DNA from 2 places in the Promicromonospora sp. NPDC019610 genome. Region 1 is predicted to be linked to the other one. Evidence: predicted binding sites of a transcription regulator. Region 1 holds the regulator's gene; the other holds the start of a gene.

The links. Region 1 encodes HrcA, which represses chaperone genes, less so after heat shock. Its sites were predicted from a motif close to TTNGCACTCGNNNNNNNCGAGTGCNAA; they were not measured.
Region 2: groES (co-chaperone GroES) is a predicted target of HrcA. The motif match lies at 6,356-6,382, and genes of this name have one in related genera.

The regions. Positions count from the first base shown of each region.
Region 1 is NZ_JBIRXX010000004.1:271,397-285,668, forward strand. Features, by position in the region: gene ACH45N_RS26085 (DJ-1/PfpI/YhbO family deglycase/protease) at 1-289, opposite strand, end outside; gene lepA (translation elongation factor 4) at 439-2,304, shown strand; gene hemW (radical SAM family heme chaperone HemW) at 2,305-3,720, shown strand; gene ACH45N_RS26100 (hypothetical protein) at 3,848-4,792, shown strand; gene ACH45N_RS26105 (hypothetical protein) at 4,886-5,854, shown strand; gene ACH45N_RS26110 (DUF4870 domain-containing protein) at 5,947-6,480, opposite strand; gene ACH45N_RS26115 (DUF3097 domain-containing protein) at 6,505-7,368, opposite strand; gene ACH45N_RS26120 (AAA family ATPase) at 7,482-10,415, opposite strand; gene ACH45N_RS26125 (hypothetical protein) at 10,525-10,710, opposite strand; gene hrcA (heat-inducible transcriptional repressor HrcA) at 11,099-12,118, shown strand; gene dnaJ (molecular chaperone DnaJ) at 12,147-13,268, shown strand; gene ACH45N_RS26140 (16S rRNA (uracil(1498)-N(3))-methyltransferase) at 13,279-14,043, shown strand; gene ACH45N_RS26145 (OmpA family protein) at 14,143-14,272, opposite strand, start outside.
Region 2 is NZ_JBIRXX010000001.1:1,114,691-1,128,962, forward strand. Features, by position in the region: gene rimI (ribosomal protein S18-alanine N-acetyltransferase) at 1-295, shown strand, start outside; gene ACH45N_RS04915 (sulfurtransferase) at 292-1,149, shown strand; gene ACH45N_RS04920 (hypothetical protein) at 1,203-1,925, opposite strand; gene tsaD (tRNA (adenosine(37)-N6)-threonylcarbamoyltransferase complex transferase subunit TsaD) at 1,970-3,013, opposite strand; gene ACH45N_RS04930 (malonic semialdehyde reductase) at 3,136-3,753, shown strand; gene ACH45N_RS04935 (glutamate--cysteine ligase) at 3,786-4,964, opposite strand; gene ACH45N_RS04940 (methyltransferase domain-containing protein) at 4,961-6,229, opposite strand; gene groES (co-chaperone GroES) at 6,565-6,861, shown strand; gene ACH45N_RS04950 (WhiB family transcriptional regulator) at 7,052-7,339, opposite strand; gene ACH45N_RS04955 (MerR family transcriptional regulator) at 7,531-8,790, shown strand; gene guaB (IMP dehydrogenase) at 8,858-10,372, shown strand; gene ACH45N_RS04965 (FAD-dependent oxidoreductase) at 10,458-12,071, opposite strand; gene ACH45N_RS04970 (Rid family hydrolase) at 12,423-13,061, shown strand; gene ACH45N_RS04975 (exonuclease domain-containing protein) at 13,114-13,836, opposite strand; gene ACH45N_RS04980 (GuaB3 family IMP dehydrogenase-related protein) at 13,976-14,272, shown strand, end outside.

The DNA.
Region 1 (14,272 bases):
CCACGGCCTCGGGCCGCTGCCGCAGGGCGTCCGCGTTGATCGTGCCGCCCGGCACGAGCAGCAGGTCGAAGCCGGCCGGGTCGACGGCGTCGATCGTGGTGTCCGGCCGGACCGTCTCGCCGGGCTTCTCGTCGCTCACCAGGGTGCGGATGTCGCCGGGCTGCGCCGACGCCACGGTCACCACCGCCCCGTGGTCGCGCAGGTGCCGCACGGGCACCAGCAGCTCGTCCTGCTCGACGCCGTAGTTGGTCACGATGGCCAGAACGTGCTTGCCGGTCAGGTGCGCCATGATTCTCCTCCGTCGATCGGTGTCGCTGTCCCGTGACCGTAAGCACGACCGCACCCCGCTCGCACGGGACGTGGGAGAATGGGGGTCGGCCCCCGCCCATCCCGGCCACGATCCTGACGACACCACCCTGACGACGGAGCGAGAACGCTTTGCCCATCCCCGGTCCTGCGCTCACGGCGCGCATCCAGCCGAATGCCACGGCGCCCGAGCTGATCCGCAACTTCTGCATCATCGCGCACATCGACCACGGCAAGTCGACCCTTGCCGACCGCATGCTCCAGCTCACGGGTGTCGTCGACGCGCGCGCGATGCGCGCCCAGTACCTGGACCGGATGGACATCGAGCGCGAGCGCGGCATCACCATCAAGTCGCAGGCCGTGCGCATGCCGTGGGAGCTCGACGGCACCCCGCACGCGCTGAACATGATCGACACGCCCGGCCACGTGGACTTCACCTACGAGGTGTCGCGGTCGCTGGCCGCGTGCGAGGGCGCGGTGCTGCTGGTCGACGCCGCGCAGGGCATCGAGGCGCAGACCCTGGCCAACCTGTACCTGGCCATGGAGAACGAGCTCGAGATCATCCCGGTCCTGAACAAGATCGACCTGCCGGCGGCCCAGCCCGAGAAGTACGCCGAGGAGCTGGCGAACCTCGTGGGCTCCGACCCCGAGGACGTGCTCAAGGTCAGCGGCAAGACGGGCGTGGGCGTCGAGGCCCTGCTCGACCGCATCGTGCAGCGCGTCCCGGCCCCGGTCGGCGACCCGGACGCCCCGGCCCGCGCCATGATCTTCGACTCGGTCTACGACACCTACCGCGGCGTGGTCACCTACGTGCGCGTGGTCGACGGCGACCTGAACCCGCGCGAGAAGATCGCGATGATGTCCACGCGGGCCACGCACGAGCTGCTGGAGATCGGCGTCAGCGCGCCCGAGCCGCACCCCACCAAGGGGCTCGGCGTGGGCGAGGTGGGCTACCTGATCACCGGCGTGAAGGACGTGCGCCAGTCCAAGGTGGGCGACACCGTCACCAACGCCGCCAAGCCCGCCACCGACGCGCTCGGCGGCTACAGCGACCCCAAGCCGATGGTCTTCTCGGGCCTGTACCCGATCGACGGCTCGGACTACCCGGTGCTGCGCGACGCCCTGGACAAGCTCAAGCTCAACGACGCCGCGCTCAACTACGAGCCCGAGACGTCGGTGGCCCTCGGCTTCGGCTTCCGCGTGGGTTTCCTCGGCCTGCTGCACCTCGAGATCGTGCGCGAGCGCCTGGAGCGCGAGTTCAACCTCGACCTCATCTCCACGGCCCCGAACGTCATCTACGACGTGACGCTGGAGGACAACACCCAGGTCGAGGTGACCAACCCGTCGGAGTTCCCCGGGGGCAAGATCAAGGAGGTCCGCGAGCCCGTCGTCAAGGCCACGATCCTCACCCCGAGCGAGTTCGTGGGCGCCGTCATGGAGCTCTCGCAGTCCAAGCGCGGCGACCTGCAGGGCATGGACTACCTGTCCGAGGACCGCGTCGAGATGCGGTACCACCTGCCGCTCGCCGAGATCGTCTTCGACTTCTTCGACCAGCTCAAGTCCAAGACCCGCGGCTACGCGTCGCTCGACTACGACACGTCCGGCGACCAGGTGGCCGACCTCGTGAAGGTCGACATCCTGCTGCAGGGCGAGCAGGTCGACGCGTTCAGCGCCATCGTGCACCGGGACAAGGCGTACTCCTACGGCGTCATGATGACGGCGAAGCTCAAGGAGCTCATCCCGCGCCAGCAGTTCGAGGTGCCCATCCAGGCGGCCATCGGCGCACGCGTGATCGCCCGCGAGACCATCCGCGCCATGCGCAAGGACGTGCTCGCCAAGTGCTACGGCGGTGACATCAGCCGGAAGCGCAAGCTGCTGGAGAAGCAGAAGGAGGGCAAGAAGCGCATGAAGAACATCGGCTCCGTCGAGGTGCCGAAGGACGCGTTCATCGCCGCGCTCTCCTCGGACTCGGACGGCCCCAAGGACAAGAAGAAGTAGGTGCCCGCACTTCCCTCCGGCATCCCCGTGCCCGACGACGGTGGGCTGCCTGCCTGGGTGCGCCCCGTGCCCTCGCTGGTCGAGCCTGCCGAGGCCGCGGTCTCGACAGGCTCGACCAGCGCCGCCCGGCCGTTCGGCGTGTACGTGCACGTGCCGTTCTGCACGGTGCGCTGCGGGTACTGCGACTTCAACACCTACACGGCGTCCGAGCTGGGCGGCGGCGCGAACCAGGCCGCCTACGCGACCACGGCGCTGCGTGAGGTCTCGCTCGCGCGGCAGGTCCTGGCGGACGCCGGGCGGTCGCCCGCCGCGGTCTCGACCGTCTTCTTCGGCGGCGGCACCCCGACGATGCTGCCCGCCGAGGACCTGGCCCGCGTGCTGACCGGCATCCGGGAGGCGTGGGGCCTGGCGGACCCCTCGACAGGCACAGGGCAGGCGGCCGAGGTCACCACCGAGGCCAACCCCGACTCCGTCACGCCCGAGTCGCTGCGCGTGCTGGCCGACGCCGGGTTCACACGGGTCTCGTTCGGCATGCAGTCGGCGGTGCCGCACGTGCTGGCGACCCTGGAGCGCACCCACGACCCGCTGCGCATCCCCGACGTCGTCCGCTGGGCGCGGGACGCCGGCCTGGACGTGTCGCTGGACCTCATCTACGGCACGCCGGGCGAGTCCCTGGACGACTGGCGCACCAGCGTCGAGACGGCGCTGGCCACCGGCGTCGACCACGTGTCCGCCTACGCGCTGGTGGTCGAGCCCGGCACCAAGATGGCCGCCCAGGTGCGCCGTGGCGAGGTCACGCTGCCCGACGAGGACGACCAGGCCGCCAAGTACGAGCTGGCCGACGACCTGCTCACCGCGGCGGGTCTGCGCTGGTACGAGGTGTCGAACTGGTCCCGGCCGGGGCACGAGTGCCGGCACAACGTGGGCTACTGGCGGGGCGACGACTGGTGGGGCGTGGGCCCGGGCGCGCACAGCTACGTGTCGGCGCCGGCGCCGGCGCCGGCGGCGTCGGTTCCGTCGGACGGCGGGGCGTCGGACGGCGGGCCGGACGGCGAGGAGCCGCCCGCCGGCGTCCGCTGGTGGAACGTGAAGCACCCCCGCGCCTACGCGACGCGGCTGGAGGCCGGGCACAGCCCGGGTGCCGGGCGCGAGCTGCTCACCCGCGAGGAGGCGCACCTGGAGCGTGTCATGCTCGGCGTGCGGCTGCGCGAGGGGCTCGACCTCGGTGTGCTCTCGGCGCAGGGCCGCACCGCGGTGGCGGGCCTCGTGGCCCGCGGGCTGCTCGACGGACACGCCGCCCTCGGGGTCGGCGTGCCGGGCACGCCCGGCGCCTCGAGCGCGGGCACCCCGCGCGCCGTCCTGACGCGCCGCGGGCGCCTGCTGGCCGACGCCGTCGTGCGGGACCTGACCGCCTGATCCGCACCCCTTTTCTTCACGCAGAAGGTCCTTTTCGTTTGTTTGCACGGTGGGCGAAACCGTCGATATCTTGTGCTGTTCATACCGTTACGAGGCGGCTCGGTCCCGCCTGACAAGGGGCACGCGCATGAGCAACACCTACGGTGGCTGGAACCCGCAGGATCCCTCCTCCGGACAGCGTCCGGACCCCCGGACGCAGGGCGGCCAGCCACCGCAGCAGCCCGACCCGTACGGGCCGCGCGACCCGTACGGCCGCCCCGCCAACCCGTACGGCCGGCCGGACTACCAGCCCCCGCAGCACCCGCACGGCGGCTTCCAGCAGCAGTACCAGGCGCCGCAGCAGCAGGTCCGGGCCTACGCGCCGGTCCAGGAGCCGGCGCCGGGCTCCGACGACGTGCCCCCGACGATCGGCGGCGCGTGGCGCTGGGCCTGGGGCGCGTTCGGCGCGAGCTGGGGCATCTGGGTGCTGATGAGCCTCACGCTCGGTGTCGCGCAGATCGCTGTCGTCCTCCTGTTCAGCCCGTCCACCATGGACGCCCTGTCGAGCTCCACCGACCCGGCGGCGCTGGACGCCGCGCTGGTCGCCGGGCAGTCGTTCGAGGCCAAGGCGCTGGGCGCGGCGGGCACCGCGATCAGCTTCCTGCTGCAAGCCCTCCTGTACGCGGGCGCGCTCGCCGCCACCCGGACCCGCACGGTCCGGTTCCGGGACTTCTTCCTGCTGCGCGGCTTCGGCGGCCTCGTGGCGTACGCGCTGCTCGCGGGGGTGATCGGGTTCGTCAGCACCGTCGTCCCGGTGGTGGGCGGCCTGATCCAGCTCGTCTGCACGCTGCTCCTGCTCCCCGTGCCGTTCCTGCTGCTCAAGGGGGTCGGCTTCGGCCGGGCGCTCGGCGGCGGCGTCGGGCTGGTGCTGTCCCATCTCGGTGCGGCGCTGGCGTTCTTCGGGATCTTCGCCGGCCTGGCCGTCGCGTCGGTCTTCACGTGCGGCATCGGCCTGGTGGTGATCGCCCCGGCGATGCTGCTGGTGGGGGCCTGTCTCGTCCAGCGGTGGACCGGGGAGCCGGTCCGGTCCTGACCGACGGGGAACAACTCCACGGTTGCACATGCGGATTTGCGGAGAAAAGGTGAAGGTGGCTTCGGATCACTGAACAGTGAAAAGGGGACACACATGACCGAGAACACTCCGCAGAACCCGTACGAGCCGGGAGCCGGCGGCCCGACGCCGCCGCAGAACCCGGCCGGCGGGCCGACGCAGCAGGGCGGGCCCGCGCAGCCGCCGCCGTACGACGCCGGTCAGCAGTCGCCCTACGGCGCCGGTCAGCAGTCGCCGTACGGCGGTGCCAGCCAGCCCCCGCCCTACGGCGGGGCGGGTCAGCCGCCGGCCTACGGGGGTCCGGGCGTGCCCTACGGCACGCAGTCGGCCGCGCCGTTCGCCGTGGGCGAGGCACTGAGCTTCGGGTGGAGCCGCTTCACGGGGAACTGGCTCTTCTGGGTGCTCTTCATCCTGCTCTCGTTCGCCGTGGGCGCCATCTTCAACGCCAGCTCGATCGGCGACTACCAGGAGATCAACCAGGCCGCGATGCGCGGCGACATCAGCTCGTCCACGGCAACCGGGGTGTCGTTCGGAGGTTCGCTGCTGGGGCTGATCGGTGGAATCATCAACTCGATCCTCGGCGCCCTAGGGATCAACGCGGCCCTGCGTGAGGTCTCGGGCGAGAAGGCGACCTGGGGCACGCTCTTCAAGGTCAACAGCTACCCGATGATCATCCTGGCGGCGCTCCTGCTGCTGGTCGCCGGCTTCGTGGGCGTGCTGCTGTGCGGCCTGGGCCTCATCGCCCTGGCGATCTTCGCGCCGTTCACCTACCACAACGTGGTGGACCGCAACCTCAACGCGTGGGACGCCCTGACCGGCTCGTTCCGCCTGGTGGGGAAGAACTTCGGCTCGGTGTTCCTGCTGGAGCTCGCGCTCCTGGGCATCAACCTCCTGGGCGCGATCCCGTGCCTGCTCGGTTGGTTCATCACTTTCCCGCTGTCGCTGCTGGCACTGGCCTTCGCGTTCCGCCGCCTCACCGGCGGGCCGGTCGCCAGCGGTCCGGCGACGGCCAGCCCGGGCACGATGGGTCCCGCCGTCGCCTGAGCCGCCCGACCGATGCGCCGAGTCAGCATGCTGGTCGCGGACCAGCATGCTGACTCGGCGATCGCGAGGGCGGGCCGGCCGGGCGCCGGCGGTTACTTGATGAAGCGGATGTTGACCGGGTAGCGGTAGGGCGCGCCCTTGCCGTTCTCGACGGCAGCCAGGATCTGGAACACGACCGCGGCGATGAGCACGATGTACAGGATGGTGCCGAGGCCGAACGTGACCGCGGCGATGATCGCGAGCGCCACGTTCGCGATGATCACGGTGATCGTGAAGTTCAGCGACTCCTTCGCCTCCTGCTCCACGAACCGGCTGCGGTCCTTGAAGACCAGCCAGATCACCAGCGGCGGCACGAACGAGAAGATGATCGCGCCGACCTGGGCGAAGACCGTCCACATGCGCTCGTCCGACGGGGTGAGCGGCTGGGGCTGGTACGGCGCGCCGGGACCGTAGCCGGTGCTGTACGCCGGACCCGCCGCCGGCGGACCCTGGTACGGCGACTGGGGCTGGGGCTGGGGCGTCCCGTAGGCCGGGGCGTCCTGCGGCTGCTGAGGTGCGGGACCGGGCTGCTGCGGCGCCGGGCCGGGCTGCTGAGGAGTCTGCGGCTCCTGCGGGTTTTCGGACATATGACCAACCGTAGAGGCTGTGCCTTACGAGACGGTCACGAAATCGATAAGTTCTTCGACGCGTCCCAGAAGGGCCGGGTCGAGGTCCCGGAAGTCGCGCACCGTGCCCAGGATCCGCTGCCAGCCGCGGGCGACGTCCGCCTGCGTCTGCGCAGGCCAGCCCAGGGACCGCAGGATGCCCAGCTTCCACTCGGTGCCGCGGTCGATCACGGGCCAGCGCTCCAGCCCGAGGCGCTCGGCGCGCACCGCCTGCCACACGTCGACGTAGGGGTGGCCCAGCACGAGCACGGTGCCCGTGGGGACGGTACCCAGCGCCTCGTCGGTGAGCCGCTGCTCCTTCGACCCGGGCACCAGGTGGTCCACGAGCACGCCGACCCGGCGCTCGGCGTCGGGCCCGAACTCGGCGAGGCGCTCGGCGAGGTGGTCGACGCCGTCGAGCATCTCGACCACCACACCCTCGACGCGCAGGTCGTCGCCCCAGACCTTCTCCACGAGCTCGGCGTCGTGCTTGCCCTCCACCCAGATGCGGCTGCCGCGGGCGACGCGCGCCCGGGCGCCGTGCACCGCGACGGAGCCGGAGGCCGTGCGGGTGGGCTGCGCGGGGGCGCGGTGCACGACGGGCGCGGTGAGCTCGACGGGCTTGCCCTCGACCCAGAATCCCGGGCCGAGCGGGAAGGTGCGGGTGCGGCCCCGGCGGTCCTCCAGGACCACCACGTGCATGCCGCCCGACTTCTCGACGCGCACCACGGCGCCGACCCAGCCGGTCTCGACCTCCTCGACCACGAGGCCCAGCTCGGCGGGCGTGGGCTGCGACGTCGGCCGCCGCCCTCGCTGCGCGCCGGGAAACTGGGGGGACAGCACATCGGCTCCATACCGTTCGTCGACCACGCCGCGAGCCTAGGTCGCCCTTCTCGTTGAGTGCTGGATATCCGTGCTCCCGGAGTGTCATCCGGCGCGGACAGCCCGCACTCCACGAGGGCGGGCGGGTGGGCCGGCGGGGGTCAGCGGGTGGCGCGGAGGGCCGCCTCCGTGCGGGTTGCGACGCCCAGCTTGCGGAGGATCGCCGAGACGTGCACCGACGCGGTCTTGGCCGAGATGAACAGCCGCTCGGCGATCTGCCCGTTCGTCAGGCCCTCGGCCACCAGGGCCAGCACCTGCCGTTCGCGGGCGGTGAGCGCGTCGGTCCCGGCGTCCGGCCCCTCGGCAGGACGCCGCTCCTCGGCCCGGCCGGTCAGGCCGGCCCGCCCGGCCGGCCCTGCCGTGCCGGCCAGCCCCGCCCGGTCGAGAAGCCCCTGCGCCTGCCGGACGATCAGCCCCGCCCCGATCTTCTCCGCCTCCGCGACGGCCGACCCCAGCGTCGACCGGGCACCGCCCCGGTCCCCGGCCTCCAGCAGGCGCGCGCCCTCGCGCGACAGCGCGTACGGGCGCAGGTGCACGGGCCCGGCACCGGGCAGGTCGGCGACGGCGGCCCACGGGCCGGTACCGAGCTCCGCCTCGAACAGTGCCGACCACAACGGGAACGTCGGCCAGTGCGCGCACTGGGCAAGGACCGCCCGGTAGGGAGCGTCGGCCACGTCCTGCCCGGCCGAGCGCAGCCGGGCGATCGCCTGGGCCGCCGCCGCGAGCTGCTGCAGGTCGTAGGCCGGCATGCGCGGGCGGTCCGGGGCGACCACCACCGACATGCGCTCCAGGGCCTCGGCCGGCTCGTCGCGCAGCAGCGCGAGCTCCGCCAGCGTCACGCTGGTGCGCGACCTGATCTGCTCCTCCAGGCGCCCGAACCGCTCCCAGCTCGCGGCCCTGCGGCGCGCCTCGGCCTGCGCCTGCTCCACCTCGCCCTGCCACATCATGAGCCAGATCCGGCGCTCGCTGAGGTAGGCGGAGTAGACGCTGTCGTGGATCGGCGGGATCGTCCGCTCGTACCAGGCGGCGGCCTCGGCCCAGTCGCCGCGCCCGATCTGCGCCTCGGCGAGGTTTCCCTCGATCATCAGCCGGGTCGAGTCGGACGAGCCGTGTCGCCGCGCCGCGCCGATCCCCTCCTGGGCGATCTCCGCCGCCCGGGTCCAGTCGCCCACGACGAGCCGGGCGTCCGACCCGTTGACGTAGTACCGGCTCAGCCCGTGCCAGGTGTCCCCGGCCGCCTCGCGGCCGGCGTCGATCTCCGCGAAGCCGCCGGTGTCGCCGAGCTGGACGCGGCTCACGCCCCGCAGGTTCAGCGTGACCGACATGACCTCGTCGTTGCCGATCGCACGGGCGGCCTCGTAGGCGGCCGTCGCGGCCTCGATCGCCTCCTTGGGCCGGCCGCCGAGCATCGCGCGGCGCGCCCGCAGCATCAGGAGCTGGCCGCGCACGACGTCGTCCCGGCCGGGCTCGACGAGCGCCAGGGCCCGTTCGATGAGCTCGGGCCCCTCGCCCGAGCCGGCGTGGCCCGCGATGAGTGCCGTGTCGGAGAGCATGCCGGCGAGTCCCGCCGGGTCGTCGGCGGGCCATTCGTCGAGCGCCTCGTGCGCCACGGCCAGGGCACGGGCGGTCCGGGTCGAGCCGCGCAGGGCCTCGGCGACGGAGCGCAGCAGCTCGTGGTGCGGCAGGCCGGCCACGGCCTCGGCGTCGGGCACCTGGTCCCAGAGCTCCAGGGCACGCTCACCCAGAGCGACCGCGGTGGACGACGCCGCCCCATCCGCCGCGGCCCGGTGCCCCTCGACGGCCGCCGCGAGCGCCTTGCCGAGCATCCCGGCGCGCCACCAGTGGTCGGCGATGCGGGACAGCTTCGCGACCGACCGGGCGCGCCGGTGCAGCGCCTGCTCCAGCGCGCGTGCGTAGGCGGCGTGCAGCCGACGCCGCTCGCCGGGCAGCAGCTCGGCGTACACCGCTTCCTGGACCAGGGCGTGCCGGAACGCGTACCCGACCTCGGTGACGACCAGCACCTGTGCCTCGACCGCCTCGCGGACCGCCTCCTCCGGTTCGACGCCGGTGTTCGGGACGACGCCGGCGTCCGGTCCGGGACCGGCGTCGGGGACGGTGCGCGGGCCGGACCCCGTCGAGGGATCCGCGAGGACGTCGTCGAGCACGTCGTACCAGACGCGCGGGCCGGCGGCCGCGACCACGCGGCACAGTGCCTGGGCCGCGCGGCTCAGGTTCCAGTAGCGCAGCAGGAGGATGTCGCGCAGCGAGTCGGGCAGGTCGGTGCCGAGGAAGCCGACCAGCTCCTCGACGTAGAAGGGGACGCCCTCGCTGCGGTCCGCCAGGTCGGCGAGCGACTCGGCGTCGAGGCCGGCGTCCAGCAGGTCCTGCGCCATCTCCCGGATCTCCGTCTGGCCCAGGCGGGCCAGCTCGAGGCGTGTGATGAGGCGGGCCCGGTCGAGCTCGGCCATGACGGTGCGCAGGGGGTGGGCGCGCGAGACGTCGTCGCTGCGGTAGGTGAGCAGCAGGAGCAGGCCCGGCGGCGTGGTGCGGGCGAGGCGGAGCGCGACGGCGCGCGTGACGTCGTCGGACCAGTGCAGGTCCTCGATGACCACCACGACGGGGCGCTCGCGCGCGAGCCCGGCGAGCAGGTCCGTGAGGACCTCGGGGACTCGGTCGGCCCCGGCGTCGGGCGTGGGTGCGACGAGCTGGGGAGCGAGGGCGGACAGGGCGCCCGCAGCGGGGCCGGCCGCGGCGACGACCGCCTCGTGGCCCATCGTCCGGACGACGCCGTTCAGGAGCCCGGCCAGGGCCGCGTAGGGGAGCGGTCCCGAGCCCTCGTCGGCGCACTGGCCGACGATCACGTGGGCGCCGTCGGCCCGGGAGGTGAGCTCGTCGAGCAGGCGGGTCTTGCCGATCCCGGCCTCGCCGGCGATCACCAGGGTGCGGCTGCCGCCGGAGCGGACGTCGGCGAGAGCGGCCTCGAGCGCGCCGAGCTCGGGGGCTCGGCCCACCAGGCGGGCACGGGGGACCGGCATGGGCTCATCGTCCCATGCCGGTCCGTGGTCGTTCTGTTTCCTCTCGTCGGCCGGCCCGCCGCTCTCGCGGGCCTGTCCGCCGCCCGGCACGGTCGCCCTCCCTACGGGATCAGGCGACCCGCGGCCGGACGGCGTCGGCCGCCTTGGCCCGGGCACCGCGCTCGGCGGTGCGCTGCGCGGCGGCCTGCCGGCGGGCCGCGTCCTTCTGCTCCCGGGCCACGCGGGCCCGCTCGTTGCGCTGGTCGAGCTCCCGCTCGTTGCGGCGGTACTCGGCGTAGTCCGAAAAACCGAACATGGTGGTTCCTCCCGGTGTCACCGCCGGCCCCTCGCCGGCGGTGATTCCAGGTTCGTCTGTGAGGTACGTCGCGCGGATCGGGCGGTCGCCGCATCTTTCGCGTCGGGTTCGCGATGCGGGGTGGGCGCGCCTAAGGCATCGCCCTATGCTCGGTGCTCAGCCCTCGGCGAACGGTAGGACATGCAGGTCAGGCGCGTGTTTGCCGGGGCGGGACGGCGCGGCCGGCCCGGGTGTGCGGGGCAAGCGGCGGGTCGGCGACCCGGCGGGTGGCGCGTGCCGCGTAAGATTGGCACTCGGTCGGTGAGAGTGCTGGAAGGCAGTGTCGGTGAGCGGGCCGGAACCCGGGTGCACGTCCCGGACGTTCTACCTGGGGACGGAGGTGAGCGCGGTGAGCGAGGAACGCAGACTCGATGTCCTGCGGGCCATCGTGGAGGACTATGTCCGCACACGGGAGCCCGTCGGTTCGCGCATTCTCACGGAGCGCCACCAGCTCGGCGTCTCCCCGGCCACGGTCCGCAACGACATGGCCGCCCTGGAGGAGGCCGGGCTCATCGCCCAGCCGCACACCTCGGCGGGGCGCATCCCCACCGACAAGGGCTACCGCCTCTTCGTGGACCAGCTCGCCGAGGTGCGGCCGCTGTCCGTCCCGCAGAGGCGGGCCATCGAGACCTTCCTGTCCGAGGCGGTCGACCTGGACGACGTCGTGGCCCGCGCCGGGCGGCTCATCGCCCAGCTCACCGGCCAGGTCGCCGTGGTCCAGTACCCGTCGCTGCGGCGGTCCGGGCTGCGGCACCTGGAGCTCGTGCCGACCGCCGAGGGGCGGCTCCTCGTCGTCGTCATCACGGACACCGGCCGGGTGGAGCAGCGCTTCCTCGACGTGCCCGTCGACCTGGACGACGGCACGCTCGGCGAGCTGCGCGCCCGCCTGAACGCGGCGACCGCCGGCCGCCGGCTCGCCGACCTCGGTGACGCGTTCGCCGGGGTCGCCGAGGCGATGCCGGCCGAGCACCGCCCCCTGGCGACGGCTGTGGCCGAGGTGGTCACCGCCGCGCTCGCCGAGGAGAGCGAGGAGCGGATCGTCCTGACCGGCCAGGCCAACCTGGCACGTTCCGGCATGCGTTTCGAGCAGGGCCTGCGGCCCGTCCTGGAGGCGCTCGAGGAGCAGGTCGTCCTGCTCGGCCTCCTCACCGACATGACCGACGACGCCAAGGTGGCGGTGAGCATCGGACACGAGAACCGGCTGGCGGGACTGGCGGAGACCTCCGTCGTCACGTCCGGCTACGGCTCGTCCGACGGCGACACCGTCGCGATCCTGAGCTCGATCGGCCCCACCCGTATGGACTATCCGGGCACCATCGCCGCGGTCCGCGCCGTCGCGCGCTACCTGTCGCGAGTGCTGCCCAGCTGACTACTCACCTCATCACGAAGAGAGACCTGTGACCGACTACTACGAGATTCTCGGTGTTCCGCGCGACGCCTCGCCCGAGCAGATCAAGAAGGCATACCGCAAGCTGGCCCGCGAGCTGCACCCGGACGTGGCCGGCGACGCGGGCGAGGACCGGTTCAAGGACGTCGCGCGCGCGTACGAGGTGCTGTCCAACCCCGACAAGCGCCAGCAGTACGACATGGGTGTGGACCCGACGTCGCCCGGCGGCGGCGCGGGCGGCGGGTTCGGCGCCGGGTTCGGGTTCCAGGACATCTTCGAGACCTTCTTCGGCGGCGGGCAGCCGACCGGCCCGGTCCCGCGCGCGCGGCGCGGCAACGACGCGCTCGTGCGCCTCGACCTCGACCTCGCCGAGGCCGTGTTCGGTGCCAAGCGCGAGATCCAGGTCGACACCGCGGTGGTCTGCAACACCTGCGGCGGCGACGGCGCGCGGCCGGGCACCCACGCCCGCACCTGCGACGTCTGCCAGGGCCGCGGCTCCGTGCAGCGCGTCGCCCGCTCGTTCCTCGGCCAGGTCATGACCAACCAGCCGTGCTCCGCCTGCGGCGGCTTCGGCACGGTGATCCCCGAGCCCTGCACCGACTGCTCCGGCGAGGGCCGCGTGCGCTCGCGGCGCACCGTCGCGGTCAACGTCCCCGCCGGCGTCGACACCGGCACGCGCATCAAGCTCTCCGCTCAGGGCGAGGTGGGCCCCGGTGGCGGCCCCGCCGGCGACCTGTACGTGGAGATCCGCGAGCGCGCGCACGACACGTTCGTGCGGCGCGGCGACGAGCTGCACTGCACCCTCCAGGTGCCGATGACGGCGGCCGCCCTCGGCACCGTGCTCGAGCTCGACACGCTGGACGGCCTCCAGGAGATCGACCTGCGCCCCGGCACGCAGCCCGGCCAGGTCATGACCCTCAAGGGCCTCGGCGTGGGGCACCTGCACTCCAACGGGCGCGGCGACCTCAACGTGCACATCGAGGTCCAGGTCCCCACGAGCCTCGACGAGGAGCAGACCGCGCTGATGCAGCAGCTCGCGGCGCTGCGCGGCGAGGAGCGGCCCGAGCCGCGGCTCGCGACGGTCCAGGGCGGCGTCTTCTCGCGCCTGCGCGACAAGCTCAGCGGGCGCTGACCGCGCACCGATGAGCGCGCCAGTCTTTCTCGCCGAGGCGTCCGCCGCCCACCCGCTGTCCGAGTACGGCGCGGGTGCGCTGTACGTGCTCGACGGCGCCGAGGGCCGGCACGCCGGCGTCGTCCAGCGGCGCGGGCCGGGGGAGCGGATCGACGTGGTCGACGGCGCGGGCGTGCGCCTGCGGACCGTCGTCGAGGCCGTGCACGGCGCCGAGGTGCACCTGCGCGTCGAGCAGGCCGTCGTCGAGCCCGTGCCCGACGTCGTCGTGACGCTCGTGCAGGCCCTCGCCAAGGGCGACCGCGACGAGATGGCGATCGAGGCCGCCACGGAGACCGGGGTGGACGCGATCATCCCCTGGCAGGCCGAGCGGTCCGTCGTGGTGTGGCGCGGGGACCGTGCCGCCAAGTCACGGGCCCGCTGGATCAGCACCGTCCGGGCCGCGACCAAGCAGGCCCGTCGGGCGCGCATCCCCGACGTCGACGTGTCCCTGAGCACCAAGCAGCTCGCGGCCCGCACCCGCGACGTGGTCGCCGCGGGCGGCGCCGTGGTGGTGCTGCACGAGGAGGCGACGACGGGCCTGTCGGCGGTCCCGCTGCCCGACGCCGGGGCCCTGCTCCTCGTCGTCGGACCCGAGGGCGGGATCTCGGAGGCCGAGGTCGCCGTGCTCACGGAGGCGGGTGCGGTCACGGCCCGCCTGGGGCCCCACGTGCTCCGCACGTCGACGGCGGGCCCGATCGCGATAGCCCTCCTGAGCGACCGCCTGGGCCGCTGGTAACCCCACCCCCGCGAAACCGTTGAGTGCTGGGTATTTGTTGCTCTGGAGGCTCCAGAGCAACAAATACCCAGCACTCAACGAGGTGGCGGGCGAGTGGGGTCAGTTGGTGACGTCGAACTCCACGCGGCGGTTCTTCTCCAGGTCCGCGAACGTGCGCGGGACGACCAGCGGGTCGGACTCGCCGAAGCCCTTCCACGTCAGCCGGTCGCGGTCCACGCCCAGCTCCACG
Region 2 (14,272 bases), on a different contig from region 1:
CGGCGTGGGGCGGCAGCTCATGGAGGCGCTCATCGAGCGGTCCCGCAAGGTCAAGGCCGAGGCGGTGCTGCTGGAGGTCCGCGTCGACAACCAGCCCGCCATCGAGATGTACCGGGACTTCGGCTTCCAGATCCTCGGTGTGCGCAAGCGCTACTACCAGCCCGAGGACGTCGACGCGTACACGATGCGCCTGGACCTGTCCGAGGTGGAGCACCCGACGGCGGACGCCCCGGTGGAGTCGCCGGTCGACGCTCCGACCGACACCCCCGACGACGCCGCAGGAGACGCCGCATGAGGGAACGAGTTCTGGTCGACGCCGCCACGCTGGCTGCCGACCTGCAGGTCAGTGCGGCCCCGGACCCGGTCGAGGGACCGCCCGTCGTGCTCGACGTCCGCTGGGCGCTCGGCATGACCGACGGCCACGACCAGTACCGCGCCGCCCACGTCCCGGGCGCCGTGTACGTCGACCTGGACACCGAGCTGGCCGCGCACGGGGCGCCCACCGACGGGCGGCACCCGTTGCCCTCGGCGGCGGCGTTCCAGCAGGCCGCGCGCCGCTGGGGCGTCTCGGCGGGCTCGCGGGTCGTGGTCTACGACTCCGTGGGCGGCACGTCGGCGGCCCGCGCCTGGTGGCTGCTGCGGTACTTCGGCGTCGAGGACGTCCGCATCCTCGACGGCGGCCTGGCCGCCTGGACGGAAGCGGGAAACGCCCTCGAACCGGGTGACGTCACGCCCGAGCCGGGCGACGTCGTCGTGCAGCCGGGCGGGATGCCCGTGCTCGACGCCGACGCCGCCGCCGAGCTGGCGGACGGCGCGGGACTGCTCCTGGACGCCCGGGCCGCCGAGCGGTACCGCGGCGAGGTGGAGCCCGTGGACCCGCAGGCCGGGCACGTGCCGGGCGCCGTCAGCGCGCCCACCACCGAGAACCTGGGGCCGGACGGCCGGTTCCTGCCGACCGGGGACCTGAAGCGGCGCTTCGGCGAGCTGGGGGTCGCGGACGGCGGGACCGTCGGCGTCTACTGCGGGTCGGGCGTCACGGCGTCGCACGAGGTGGCGGCCCTCGCGATCGTCGGCGTGGACGCCGCCCTGTACCCGGGCTCGTGGTCGCAGTGGTCGAACGACCCCTCGCGGCCCGTCGCGGTGGGCTGAGTCCGGCGCGACGGCGGCCCGGCCCGGCCCGGCCCGGCCTGGCGCCGGCAAGATCAGGGCGTGGGGCTGACCTCGTTGAGCACGAGGATCTTCTGCCACACCTTGCGGGCCATGCCGAGCGTCAGCGACTCGATGGTCGAGACCGTGTTCAGCACGATGTCGTCCTGCGACTCCTCGGCGCACAGCGCCGCCGCCTTGCCCACGATCGACAGCAGCTCGGTGCAGTACTCCAGGTAGTACTCGATCTGCTCGGGCGTCAGGTCGACGTCGTTGTTCTCCGACTCGCCCGTGAAGGCGTCCCGCAGGATCTCGGGCTCCTTGGTGAGCTGGTGCATGTCGATGATGTGCGCCAGGGAGCGCAGCCGGTGCAGCTTGGCCAGCAGGTCGGAGCGCTGCACCCGCTGCGGCACCGAGTGCAGCACCACGACGGCGACGGCGACGAACACGATGTCGTTCACCGCGCTCTCGATGAGCGGCAGCCAGTCCAGGCCGTTGTCCGGTGCCTCGGTGCCCGCGGCCTCGACGGCGAAGCCGAACGCGACCAGCGCCACCAGCACCACGAGGGCGATCAGCACGCGCGACCCGGCCTGCACCAGGCGGCTGCGCCGGCGCGTCCCGGCGGAGGTGTCCGCCACCTGCTCGGTCAGGGCCACGAGCTCCTGGGCCACGAGGTGGATGCCGCGGTCGGGGAACCGCGCGCCGATGCGGTCGCGCAGCCGCCGGGCCGTGTCGATGACGGGGACGGGCTCGAGCTTCTCCAGTGTTCTGACCCACACGGGACGCAGCGTAGAGCCACCCGGCCGCCGGCGGGCCGGAGAACTCAGACGGTGATCGTGGTGAGCGGCATCGACGAGTCGACCGGGATGTCCAGGTCGCTCGGGGCCACGCCGGCCCGCACCACGGCGGAGCCGAGCGCCGCGATCATCGCGCCGTTGTCCGTGCAGTAGCGGATCGGCGGGATGCGCAGGTCGATGCCGGCCTCGGCGCAGCGCTTGGCGGCCATGTCGCGGAGCTGGCTGTTGGCGGAGAACCCGCCGCCGACCACGAGCGTGTCCACGCCGTGCTTGTGGCAGGCGGCGATCGTCTTGGCCGTGAGCACGTCGGCGACGGCCTCGGCGAACGACGCCGCGACGTCGTGCACCGGGATCTCCTGGCCGGCGTCCGTGCGGGCCTCGACCCAGCGGGCCACCGCCGTCTTGAGGCCGGAGAACGAGAAGTCGTAGGCGTGCTTGGCCTGGTCCTTCGCGGCCGTGAGGCCGCGCGGGAACCGGATGGCGGTGGGGTCGCCCTCACGTGCGAGGCGGTCGATGTGCGGGCCGCCGGGGTAGGGCAGGCCGAGCAGGCGGCCGACCTTGTCGAAGGCCTCGCCCGCGGCGTCGTCGAGCGTGGAGCCGAGCTCCGTGACGTTCGTGGCGATGTCGTCCACGAGCAGCAGCGAGCTGTGCCCGCCGCTCACCACGAGCGCCATCGCCCGCTCCGGCAGGGGGCCGTCGACGAGCTGGTCCACGCACGCGTGGCCGATCACGTGGTTCACGCCGTACAGCGGCTTGTTCAGGCCGATGGCGAGGGCCTTCGCGGCGGACGCGCCGATCGTGAGCGGCCCGACGAGCCCGGGCCCGGCGGTGACCGCGATGGCGTCGACCTCGGACAGGTCGACGTCGGCCTCGCCGAGGGCCTTCTGGATGGTGGGGATCATCGCCTCGAGGTGGGCCCGGCTCGCGACCTCGGGGATGATGCCGCCGTAGCGAGCGTGCTCCTCCATCGAGCTGGCCACCGCGTCGACCAGCAGGTCGTTTCCGCGGACCAGCGCGACGCCGGTCTCGTCGCAGGAGGTCTCGATACCGAGCACCAGTGGATCTGCCATGTGCTCCAGCCTAGTTCCCTGGGGCCGGTGAGCGGGGAACCGGGGCGGGTGTGACGCGCGGACGTGCGTGACGTCACGGTTGAATCTGGAACTATCGCTTGGAGCAACTTGTTGTCGCGCGTATGACCGACACCGTTCTTGAGGCCCAGGGCCTCGCCATCGACGACGCGACCGCCGACCGTCTGTTCCGCACCGCGCGGACCGTGACCACCTTCGCCGAGTCCGAGGTGACCGACGAGCAGCTCGCCGCCGTCTACGACCTCGTCAAGTGGGGCCCGACGGCCATGAACACGAGCCCGCTGCGCATGCTCGTCGTCCGCACGCCGGAGGCCCGGGAGCGCCTCGTCGCCCGCATGCCCGAGGGCAACCAGGAGCGCGTGCGCAACGCGCCCGTCACCCTCGTGCTCGCGTACGACACCGACTTCCACGAGCACCTCGACCGCCTGGTCCCGCACATGCCGGGCGCCCGCGACATGTTCGCCGGCGACGCCGGGGCGCGCGCCGAGATGGCGCGCACCAGCGCCCTCATCCAGGCCGGCTACCTGATCGTCGGCCTGCGCGCCGCCGGCCTCGCCGTCGGCCCCATGCACGGCATCTACGACCAGATCGACGCCGAGTTCTTCGCCGAGAACGGCTGGAAGGGCCTCCTCGTCGTCAACGTCAGCGCGGCCGACGGCGCGGACACGACTCGCCCCCGCGCCCCGCGCCTGAACTTCGACGACGCCGCGCAGGTCATCTGACCCGCGCGGCATCTGACCCGCGGCCGGCGCCGTCAGGCGGGCAGCGGCCGGCCGGTGCGCATCTCCTCCAGCATCGCGCGCACCACCGGCACCAGGTCGCCGTCGTGTGCGGCGGCGACCTGCTCCTGCCGCCGGTACGACGGCCCGGTGCGGAGGATGTCCCGCACCCCGGCCAGCTCCGTCGCGCACCCCAGCCGGTGCGCCACGGGCTCCAGCTCGACGAGCAGCTTGCCGATCGCGTCGACGACGGCCCCCTGGTTGCCCTCGGCGTCCAGGATCACGGTGGCGTCCAGCCCGTAGCGGGCGGAGCGGAACTTGTTCTCCGCCACGTACCACGGCGGCAGCTCGGCCAGGGTCCGGCCCTGGTCGAGCTGTGTGGACAGGTGCTCCACGAGGCAGTGCACCAGCGCGGCGAGCGTCAGCGCCTCGGAGAGGTTCGTCGGGCCGTCGCACACCCGGACCTCGAGCGTGCCGAACTTGGGCGACGGGCGGATGTCCCAGTGCACCTCGTTGAACGCCTCGACGGCTCCGATGTGCTGCATGTCGCCCGCGTACGCCTCGAGCTCCCCCCAGGTCTCGAACGCGACCGGCAGGCCCGAGCTCGGGATCTGCTGGAACAGCAGCGAGCGGTTCGAGGCGTATCCCGAGTGCTCGCCGGCCCAGTACGGCGACCCGGCGGACAGCGCCTGCAGGTGCGGAAAGTACTTCAGCATCCCGCGCATCAGCGGCAGCGCCTTGTCCCGGTGCTCGATCCCGACGTGGACGTGCAGCCCCCAGATGATGAGCTGCGCACCCCACACGCCCGTGCGCTCGCGGATGCGGGCGTAGCGCTCCTTCTCGCCGATCTCCTGGTGGCTCCCCTTCGCGAACGGGTGGGTGCCGCCGCCCATGAGCTCGAGGCCCATCGGGTCCGTGACCGTCCGCACACGGTCGAGCGTGCGGCTGAGGTCCGCCCCGGCGTCGGCCACGGTCCGGCCGACGCCGGTGACCAGCTCGACGGTGTTCTTCATGTACTCGCCGGTGACGTGCGGGACGACGTGCCCCGAGCGGTCCAGCTGCGGGTTCCCGCCGTCGCGCGCGAGAGCCTCCAGCACCTCCGGGCCAGCCTGGCACAGATCGGCGGTGTCGCGCTCCACGAGCCCGATCTCCCACTCGATGCCCACGGTCGACCGTGGGGATTCGCCGAAGCCGAGCCGGACCGGCGAGCTCATACGGCTCCCAGCGGCTCGACGAGGAGTACCTGTTGGTTGCCTGCCACACGGGTGAGCACGATCGTCGCCTCCTCGGTTCCGGTGAGTACGAGCTGCTTGCGAAGTTGTTCGGGCACCACCGCGGTGCCCCGCTTCTTGATCGTGATGCGCCCGACGTTCCGGTCGCGGAGATAGGACTTGAGCCGCTTCAGGCCGAACGGCATGGTGTCGAGCACCCGGTACCCCGTCGCGATCGGCGCCTGCGCCCCTGCCGCCTCGGCGGGCCGCGCCGGGGGCAGGACGGCGGCGTCGTCGGTGGTGACGTACGCGATGGTCGGGTCGACGAGGCGTCCACCCAGCTCGGCGGCCGCCTCGCCCACGAGCCCGGCCCGGATGACCGCGCCGTCCGGCTCGTAGAGATACTGTCCGACGTCGCCGACGTCCGGCTCCGTGCCGTCGCCGCGCAGGGTGCGGCTGAGGGTGTGCTCCTTGCCGTCGTCGTCGGTGAACGAACGTAGGACGAGTGCCGAACGGCCGGGACCGTCGGGCGCGAGCGGGCCGAACCAGAGCCCGGCCTCGACCACGTCGCCGTTGACCGAGACCCACTGGGTCTCGGCGTCGTCGGGCAGCCCCTCGTGCGCGATGCCGGGACCCACCTTGATGCCGACGGCGGGCACCGACTCCCGCAGCGCCCAGACGGCGTCGAGCGGGGGTTCGTAGGCGCGCGGGTCGAAGATGCGGCTGGCACGGCCACCCCGGCCGCCGCGCACGCGCCGGGCGGGGTCGGCGTAGACGGCGTCGATCCCCTCGGCGTGCAGGTCGAGCGTCAGGCCGTCGGCGTGCCGTACCTCCGCCTCGGGGAAGTGGCGCAGGTTCCACCGTGCGATGGCGGCGGTGGTCTCGTCGAGGTCGGTCGCGACGACGCGCAGGCCCGTGCCGGCGAAGGCGAGGGAGTCGGCGCCGATGCCGCAGGTGAGGTCCGCGAGCGTGGTCACGCCCGCGTCGAGGTACCGTCGGGCGTGCAGCGCCGCGACCACGAGCCGCGTGGCCTGCTCCAGACCGTCGGCGGTGAACAGCATCCCGTCGGCGAAGTCGCCGAACTTGGCCCGTGCGCGGGCGCGCAGCCGGGACTGGGTGACCACGGCGGCCGCGAGGTCCGCCGCGACGCCCTGGGCGCGCAGGGTGGTCACCGTCTTCATCGCGTCGCGCTCGTCGTACGGCGGAAGAGCCGCAAGCAGGGCCCAGCCGTCAGGGCTGAGGAGTTTGCTCAGAATCGCCGCATCCATGGGAAGATCTTTCCACGTTTGTCCAGGTCGTGACGAGTGGCTGCACGCAACCTTTTCGTAGAGATGGCCAGATCTCGAAGTGCGGACGGCGCGTCGCGCGCCGGGCGTGTGAGGTGCTCCACGCGATTGGCACTCGCCTTGACCGAGTGCTAGCGCCGACCTAGATTTGGGGTTGTTCATCGCCGCGGATCCCGGTCGCCGGGGCCCTCGGCGGAGGACCCAGACGTTCGTGCCCGCCGGCACCCGCGACGACGGCGGACCGTCGAACGTTCGAGCCCCTGAAGTCAACCACGCAGCTGATCACTCGATCCGCTCACGAAAGAGGGAGGTCCGACGTGTCGGTCCCCATCAAGCCGCTCGAGGACCGGATCGTCGTCAAGGCTCTCGAAGCCGAGACCACGACCGCTTCCGGCCTGGTCATCCCGGACACCGCCAAGGAGAAGCCCCAGGAGGGCGAGGTTCTGGCCGTGGGCCAGGGCCGTATCGACGACAACGGCAACCGTGTGCCGCTGGACGTCGCCGTCGGTGACAAGGTGATCTACTCCAAGTACGGCGGCACCGAGGTCAAGTACGCGGGTGAGGAGTACCTGGTGCTCTCGACCCGCGACGTCCTCGCGGTGGTCGTGGGCTGATTCCAGCTCACGCCAGACAGGCGAAGGCCCCGCACCGGATCGGTGCGGGGCCTTCGTCCTGTCCGGAGACCGTCGTGGCTGGTGCTGCCTCGGCATCGAAGCAGGCAGGCGTGCACAGCGGGCGCGCGTTCCCAGCGGGGCGTGCGACAGAAACGCGTCACGCCCGAACGTCAGAAGTTGTGCACCCGGGTCAGGCGGAGACGGACTTGCCGGCGAGGATCGCCGACCGCTCGTCCTCGCTGAGCCCGCCCCACACGCCGTACGGCTCGCGCACGCGGAGCGACTGCTCGCGGCACTGCATCATCACGGGGCAGGAGCGGCAGATCGCCTTGGCGGCCTCGGCGCGCCTGCGGCGGGTCGATCCACGCTCACCCTCGGGGTGGAAGAAGAGGGTGTCGTCCGCGTCGCGGCACGCGCCCTGGTACTGCCATTCCCACAGTTCCATCACCGGACCGGGAAGCCTCGAGATCTCCGTCATGGCGAACAACTTACAAGTTGTGCAGAAGTTGTTCAAGGGGCAGTTTCGCGTCATCGGGCTCGAATCGGGCCAGCGAGAAGCAGGTCGACACTGACCGGATTTGTATGATTGTGAACCGAAATCCACCGAGATCGGCGGCACGCCGGGTTTCGCAGTGGCGCGGAGAGGGCCAGGTCGGCAGAATCGAGTCCATGACTTCTTCGCGACCCGCCCAGAACTCGGGCGGGTCACGTACATCCAGCCCCGGACTGGCTGTCGCCGCCGTTGCCCGCCGCCTCGGGGTCGCTCCCGCGACCCTCCGCACGTGGGACCGCAGATACGGCCTCGGTCCCTCGGGCCGCACCGCCGGATCGCACCGCCGCTACACGCCGGACGACGTCGCCCGGCTCCTGGTGATGCGCCGCCTGACCCTGGAGGGCGTGGCGCCGGTGGACGCCGCTCGCGCCGCCGTCGAGGCGGGGGACGCCGAGCTCGAGGTCGCCACCCGCACCGCCCCGGCGCTGCCCGCGGTCCAGGTCGAGGGCGGGGCGGACGCCGACGAGCACGACTTCGCGGAGCAGTTCGTCGGCACCGTCGAGGCCCCGGACGACCCGGACGACGAGGTCGTCGAGGAGGCGGACGAGCCCCGGGCCACGTCCGGCGACGAGGCCGACGACCCCGCCCCGGTGTCCGGCGGCGAGCGCTCCGAGGAACCGCGGGGGCGTGCGCGGCTGCGAGCACTGCCCGGTGGCGCGACCGGCGGCGGGGCCTCGGCGCCGGCCGGCGGGCCGCGGTCCGCCGCCTCGCCGGCGCCGACGTCGGGCCGGGTGTCCGCCCTGGTCGACGCCGCGCTGGCCTACAGCCGGACCGCCTGCGACAACCTCCTCGTGCTCGGCCCGGACGGCGACCCGGCCACCTGGTGGACCGAGCTCGTCGAGCCCGCCTGGCTCCGGCTGTCGGAGCGGACGGTCCTGGCCGGTCCCGGTGAGATGCCCGAGGTCGTGCTCGCGACGGCCGCGCTGCGTGCCCTGCGCAACTACATCGAGGAGTTCGAGCGGGTCATGGTCGAGGCGGGCGGCCCGCCGGCCAACCACCCGAGCCGGATGCGCAAGATCGTGCTGGTGTTCGCCGCCCCGGACGAGGTGGTGCCGCTCTCGGCGCACGCCCTCGCCGCCGCGCTGGCCGCGCAGGGTTCGATGGCGCGCATCGTCACGGGCCCCGCGAGCACCCACCGTTCGGTCGAGCTCGTCACCATGGTCCGCCCGACGGCGGTGGTGCTGGCGACCACGCAGAACAAGCCGGACCTCGACGTCGTGCACGCCGTGAACGAGAGCTACCCGGAGCTGCCGATCTTCGTGGGACTGCGGGCCGACGCCGCCGCGACGGAGCTGCCGTTCGGGCCCACGGTGCAGCGGGTGCGCTCGTTCACGGGGCTGCTCCACGAGGTGCTCGCCGTCATCAAGGCGAGGTGACGCACGCCTCGGGCCGGTACCACGGCCCGGCCGAGATCTGCGGTCGCGACGGCCGTAGACTTGCTGCATGACGGACCAGACCTCGCCGGGCGACCCGTTCGGTTTCCTCGGGCTCACCTATGACGACGTCCTGCTGCTGCCGGGTTACTCCGACCTGGCGCCGTCGGACATCGACACGACGTCTCGCCTCACGCGCGAGATCTCGCTCAAGATCCCGCTGATCTCAGCGGCGATGGACACGGTCACCGAGTCGGCCATGGCGATCGCCATGGCGCGTCAGGGTGGCCTCGGCGTGCTGCACCGCAACCTCTCCATCGAGGACCAGGCCACCCAGGTCGACCTCGTGAAGCGCACGCAGACCGGCATCATCACGAACCCCGTCACGATCGGCCCGGACGCCACGCTCGAGGAGCTCGACACCCTCGCGGGCCAGTTCCGGATCTCGGGCTTCCCGGTGGTCGACACCGAGAACAAGCTCATCGGCATGGTCACCAACCGCGACCTGCGCTTCACGCCCGTCGCCGAGTGGGCCACCACCAAGGTGGACGAGGTGATGACGCCGCAGCCGCTGATCACCGGCCCGGCCGGCATCTCGCGGGACGACGCCACGCTGCTGCTGCGCAAGCACAAGCTGGAGCGCCTGCCGCTGATCGACCCCGACGGCCGCATCACGGGGCTCATCACCGTCAAGGACTTCGTGAAGTCCGAGCAGTTCCCGAACTCGTCCAAGGACGGCCAGGGCCGCCTCATGGTCGGCGCGGCGATCGGCTACTTCGGCGACGCGTGGCAGCGCGCCACCGCCCTGATCGAGGCCGGCGTGGACGTGCTCGTGGCCGACACCGCGCACGGCAACGTGCGGATGCTGATCGACATGGTCAAGCGCCTCAAGACCGACCCCGCCACCAAGGACGTCCAGGTGATCGGCGGGAACGTCGCCACGCGCCAGGGCGCGCAGGCGTTCGTCGACGCCGGGGCCGACGCCGTGAAGGTGGGCGTGGGACCGGGCTCCATCTGCACCACCCGCGTCGTGACCGGCGTGGGCGTGCCGCAGATCACCGCCGTCTACGAGGCGTCGCTCGCCTGCAAGCCGGCGGGCGTGCCCGTCATCGCCGACGGCGGCCTCAAGCACTCGGGCGAGATCGGCAAGGCCATCGTGGCTGGCGCCGAGTCCGTGATGCTGGGCTCGCTGTTCGCGGGCTGCGAGGAGACCCCGGGCGACCTGGTGCTCGTCAACGGCAAGCAGTTCAAGACCTACCGCGGCATGGGCTCGATGGGCGCCATGTCCTCGCGCGGCAAGAAGTCCTACTCCAAGGACCGGTACTTCCAGGCCGAGGTCACCAGCGACGACAAGATCGTGCCCGAGGGCATCGAGGGCCAGGTCGCGTACAAGGGGCCGCTGGCCACCGTGGCGCACCAGCTCATCGGCGGTCTGCACCAGACGATGTTCTACACCGGTGCGCGGACCGTCCCGGAGCTGCAGGCGAACGGCCGGTTCGTCCGCATCACGTCGGCGTCGCTCAAGGAGAGCCACCCGCACGACGTGCAGATGACGGTCGAGGCGCCGAACTACAGCGGCTTCTGAGTCTCCGCGGGTCGAGCTCGACCTCGCCGGTCGAGCTTGTCGAGACCTCACCAGGTCTCGACAAGCTCGGCCCGCGGGCGGCCGATCAGCTGGACATGACGCGTGCGTGCAGGGCCTGCACCGCGTAGCGGGCGGACCAGAAGGCGCCGTGCTGCCACGCGGACACCTCCGACATCCAGTCGCCGGCGAAGTACACGTTGCCCGCCCCCTGCTGCAGCAGTCGGAAGCCCGCCGACGAGGTGTTCGGGTAGGCCCAGGCGCCCTCGATGTACGGCACCTTGTGCCAGGCGATGGAGAACGAGCTCTCCAGCTCGGTGCGGTACTTCTCGCCGTGGATCTTCACGCCCTGCTCGACGGCGCGCAGCTCGCGCTGCTTCGGTGCCAGGTCGCCGTACGTGCGGGCGTTGGTGCCGGTGTTGTAGTAGCCCACGACCAGACCCTTGCGCTCGCCGTACCCGTACGACGGGTACCAGATGTGGGCCAGGTCCATGTCGGTCTCGGTGATTCCGCCGAAGATCCGGTGGTCGTCCTCCCAGAACCGGGACTTGTACTGCAGGCCGATCTTGCCCGCGGGGGAGCCGACGGCGAACTCGCCGAGCGCCGCGTCGATCTCCGTGCCCCAGTTGGTGTCCCACCGCCGCATGAGGCCCGCCGGCGCCGCGACGACGGCGAAGTCCGCCTCGATCTGACGCGCCCTGCCGTTCCGGGGCGTGTACGTGACCTTGACGCCGCGGCCGGTGTTCTCGACGCCGGTGACGGGCGACTCGAACTGCACGTTGTGAGAGCCGATGGCCCGCACCAGGTACTGGTAGGTCGTGTCCATGCCGCCCTTGGGCTGGAACATGAGCATCGACTGTTCCCAGTTGATCTCGAACGGGAAGTACTGGCCCACCTTCGAGGCCAGCACCTCGGAGACCGTGCCAGGTCCCGGCAGGGGGGTGCCGTGCTCGTTCCAGGCCGACGGGTAGACGTCGAAGCCGCGGTTGCTCCCGCCGGCGTAGGTGCCGTCGGCCTTGAGCGAGCCCCAGCTCCGCAGGAAGGAGCGCAGGTTGTCCTTGTCCGCGGCGGTCAGCTTCTGGTCCAGGGCGCCCTGGTCCGTGGCGTGGTGCAGCAGCTCTGAGGTGTAGCCGAAGACGTCCGCCTTGGCGGTGCGGTACCGCACGGGGTTGCCCGGCGTCGCGCCGGACCGTTCGTTGTAGAGGTAGGCGTCGGCGTTCGCGTTGGTGAACACCTCGTACGGCACGCCCAGCTCGCGGATGTAGTCCATGGTGACCATCCACTGGGCGATGCGGCCCGCGCCGGCGTTCATGTAGATGCCGTCGGGGAACCGCGCGGTCTGCCGCACGCCGTTGATGTCGGTCTCGCTGTCCCCGCCGCGGATCGTCAGGGTGCGCCCGCCGGGGCGGTGCCGCGCCTCGAGCACGGTCACCCGGTAGCCGGCCTTCTGGAGCTCGTATGCGGTGGCGAGGCCGGCGGGACCGGCCCCGACGACGACGACCTTCTTGGCGGACCGGCCGGTCAGCGTGAAGTCGCCGCTCTTCGGCGGGACCCAGGACTCCGCCCTGGGCTGGGCGGACGCGGTGGGGGCCAGCCCCATCGCGCCCATCGTCGCGAACATGACGCCGGCGCTGGACCCCGCGCCGACGGCCTGCAGGAAGTTGCGGCGGGAGACGCCGGAGGTGCTCTTCTCGGTGACCACGGTCCCTACCCCTCGTGTCGACAGGCCTGACGGGCGGCGTGCCCTGGTGGGGGAGCCAGGTACCGCCGTCAGCGCCGTGCCGGACGCTAGGGAGCGCAGGTCACCGCTGCGAGTCTCCGCCGTTTCTGTGTAGTTGCGCCCAGTAACCATGTTGTTTCCGGGTTTTGCCGCAGGTCAGCGTTTGCGCAGGAACGATTCGAGCGGCGCGCGGACGGCGTTCCCGATCCGACCCGAAGCGGACATCCCACCGAAACTCCCCGTGGCTAGCGTCCGCGCCACCCGGTGCCGACCGCCGGGCCACCACGACCGGGCGCCGCCGCTGCGCCCGACCCGGCCAGATGGAGGAGCACCATGAAGAATCGTGCCGCGCTGATCACCGCCGTCGTCCTCACCGCCGCGATCGCGGTCCCCGGGACCGCCTTCGCCGCCGCCCACGTCTTCCGACCTGATCCCACGCAGGCCCATTCGTTCGTCACCGGGGACACCCCGCTCATCGCCGACGGCGTGGCCATCGGCAAGAACGTCTCCTGGTACAAGTCCTCCGGCCTCGGCCCGGCCGCCCGCAACACCACGCCCGGGGTGACCGCCGAGCAGCGGTACATCCCCACGGACGTCTTCCCCGGCGGTGAGCTGCCCGCCGGCGTCACCCTCACGGAGGCGCAGGGCATCAACGCCCTGATGCGGATCGGCGAGAACCTCGACAAGGCCGGGCTGTCCTACGACGACGTCGTCTCGATGCGCGTGTTCCTGCAGAACCCGGCGGGCGCGGAGAAGATGGACTTTGCCGGGTGGAACCGGGCCTACCGCCAGTTCTTCGCCAACACGAACCTGGCCACCGGCGACGTGCTCGACGTGCAGCTCGGGTCGGTCACGACCGAACCGATGGTCGTCAACGAGGCCCGGCCGTCGCGTTTCGCGCTGGAGGTCGAGAACCTCCCGGTGGACGGCTGGCTCGTCGAGGTCGAGGTCGACGCCGTGTACCCGCGCTGACCGGGGCTGCGCCCCGGTTTCTCCCGGGGCGCGGCCTGCCCCGCGGCGCCGGTCAGCCGATCGCCGAGTGCTGCACCGGCCAGGCGCCCGACGCGTCGGGTCCGGTCAGGCCCTGCTCGCGGCGCCACTCGTTGAAGCTCACCGCCCACTGGCGGTGCGCGCCGATCTGCTGCTGGTGCAGGTCGGCCAGGGGCATGCGGGCGAGCTGCGGGAACCGGCGGGCCAGCGCCTCCAGCACGTCGAGCGTGGCGAGCACGTCCACCTCGGCGGTGTGCAGGTCGCCGTCGGAGGTGACGCCGTACCACTCCGACAGGTCGCCGAGCCGGCGCTTGCCCGGGCGGTACCGGTCCAGCCAGCGGTCGATGACCAGCGGGTCCACGACGGGCTCGACCGCGCGGCCCAGGCGCTGGGGCAGGGTCTTGAGCCCGTGGCGGTGCAGCTCGGCGTCGAGCAGCGAGAGGTCGAAGGCCGCGTTGTAGGCGACCACGGGGACGCCGTCGGCCAGGTGCGTGGCGAGCTCGGCGGCGATCTCCTCCAGCGCCTCCAGGGGCGCGACGCCGTGGGCGCGCGCGTGCTCGGTGGAGATGCCGTGGATGGCCGAGGCCTCCTCCGGTATCTCCACACCCGGGTCCATCAGCCAGGTGCGGACCTCCGTGCCCGCTCCGGGCGTGCGCAGCACGAGGGCTGCCGTGACGATGCGGTCGCCCGTGACGTCCACCCCTGTGGTCTCCGTGTCGAAGCCCAGCAGCGGCCTGTGGATCCAGGTCTCGTTCATGGTGTCCTCCCTGCTCGTCCGGGTTTCCCGGTGCGTCCAGGGAGAACCCTGCCACCGGTCACTGACACTGTGGTTCGTGCCACCCCGCACATCACGAGACACTGCGCGCCGGGTCAGCAGCGATGGGTAGGCTTGGCGGGTGAGCAACGAGATCGAGATCGGACGCGGAAAGCGTGGGCGGCGCGCCTATTCCTTCGACGACATCGCGGTGGTGCCGTCCCGGCGCACACGCGACCCGAAGGATGTCTCGGTCGGCTGGCAGATCGACGCGTACCACTTCGACCTGCCGATCGTCGCGGCCCCGATGGACTCCGTGATGACGCCGGACAGCGCCGTCGCGCTGGGCCGGTTCGGCGGTCTGGGCGTGCTCGACCTCGAGGGCCTGTGGACCCGGTACGAGTCGCCCGAGCCGCTGCTGGCCGAGATCGCGGAGCTG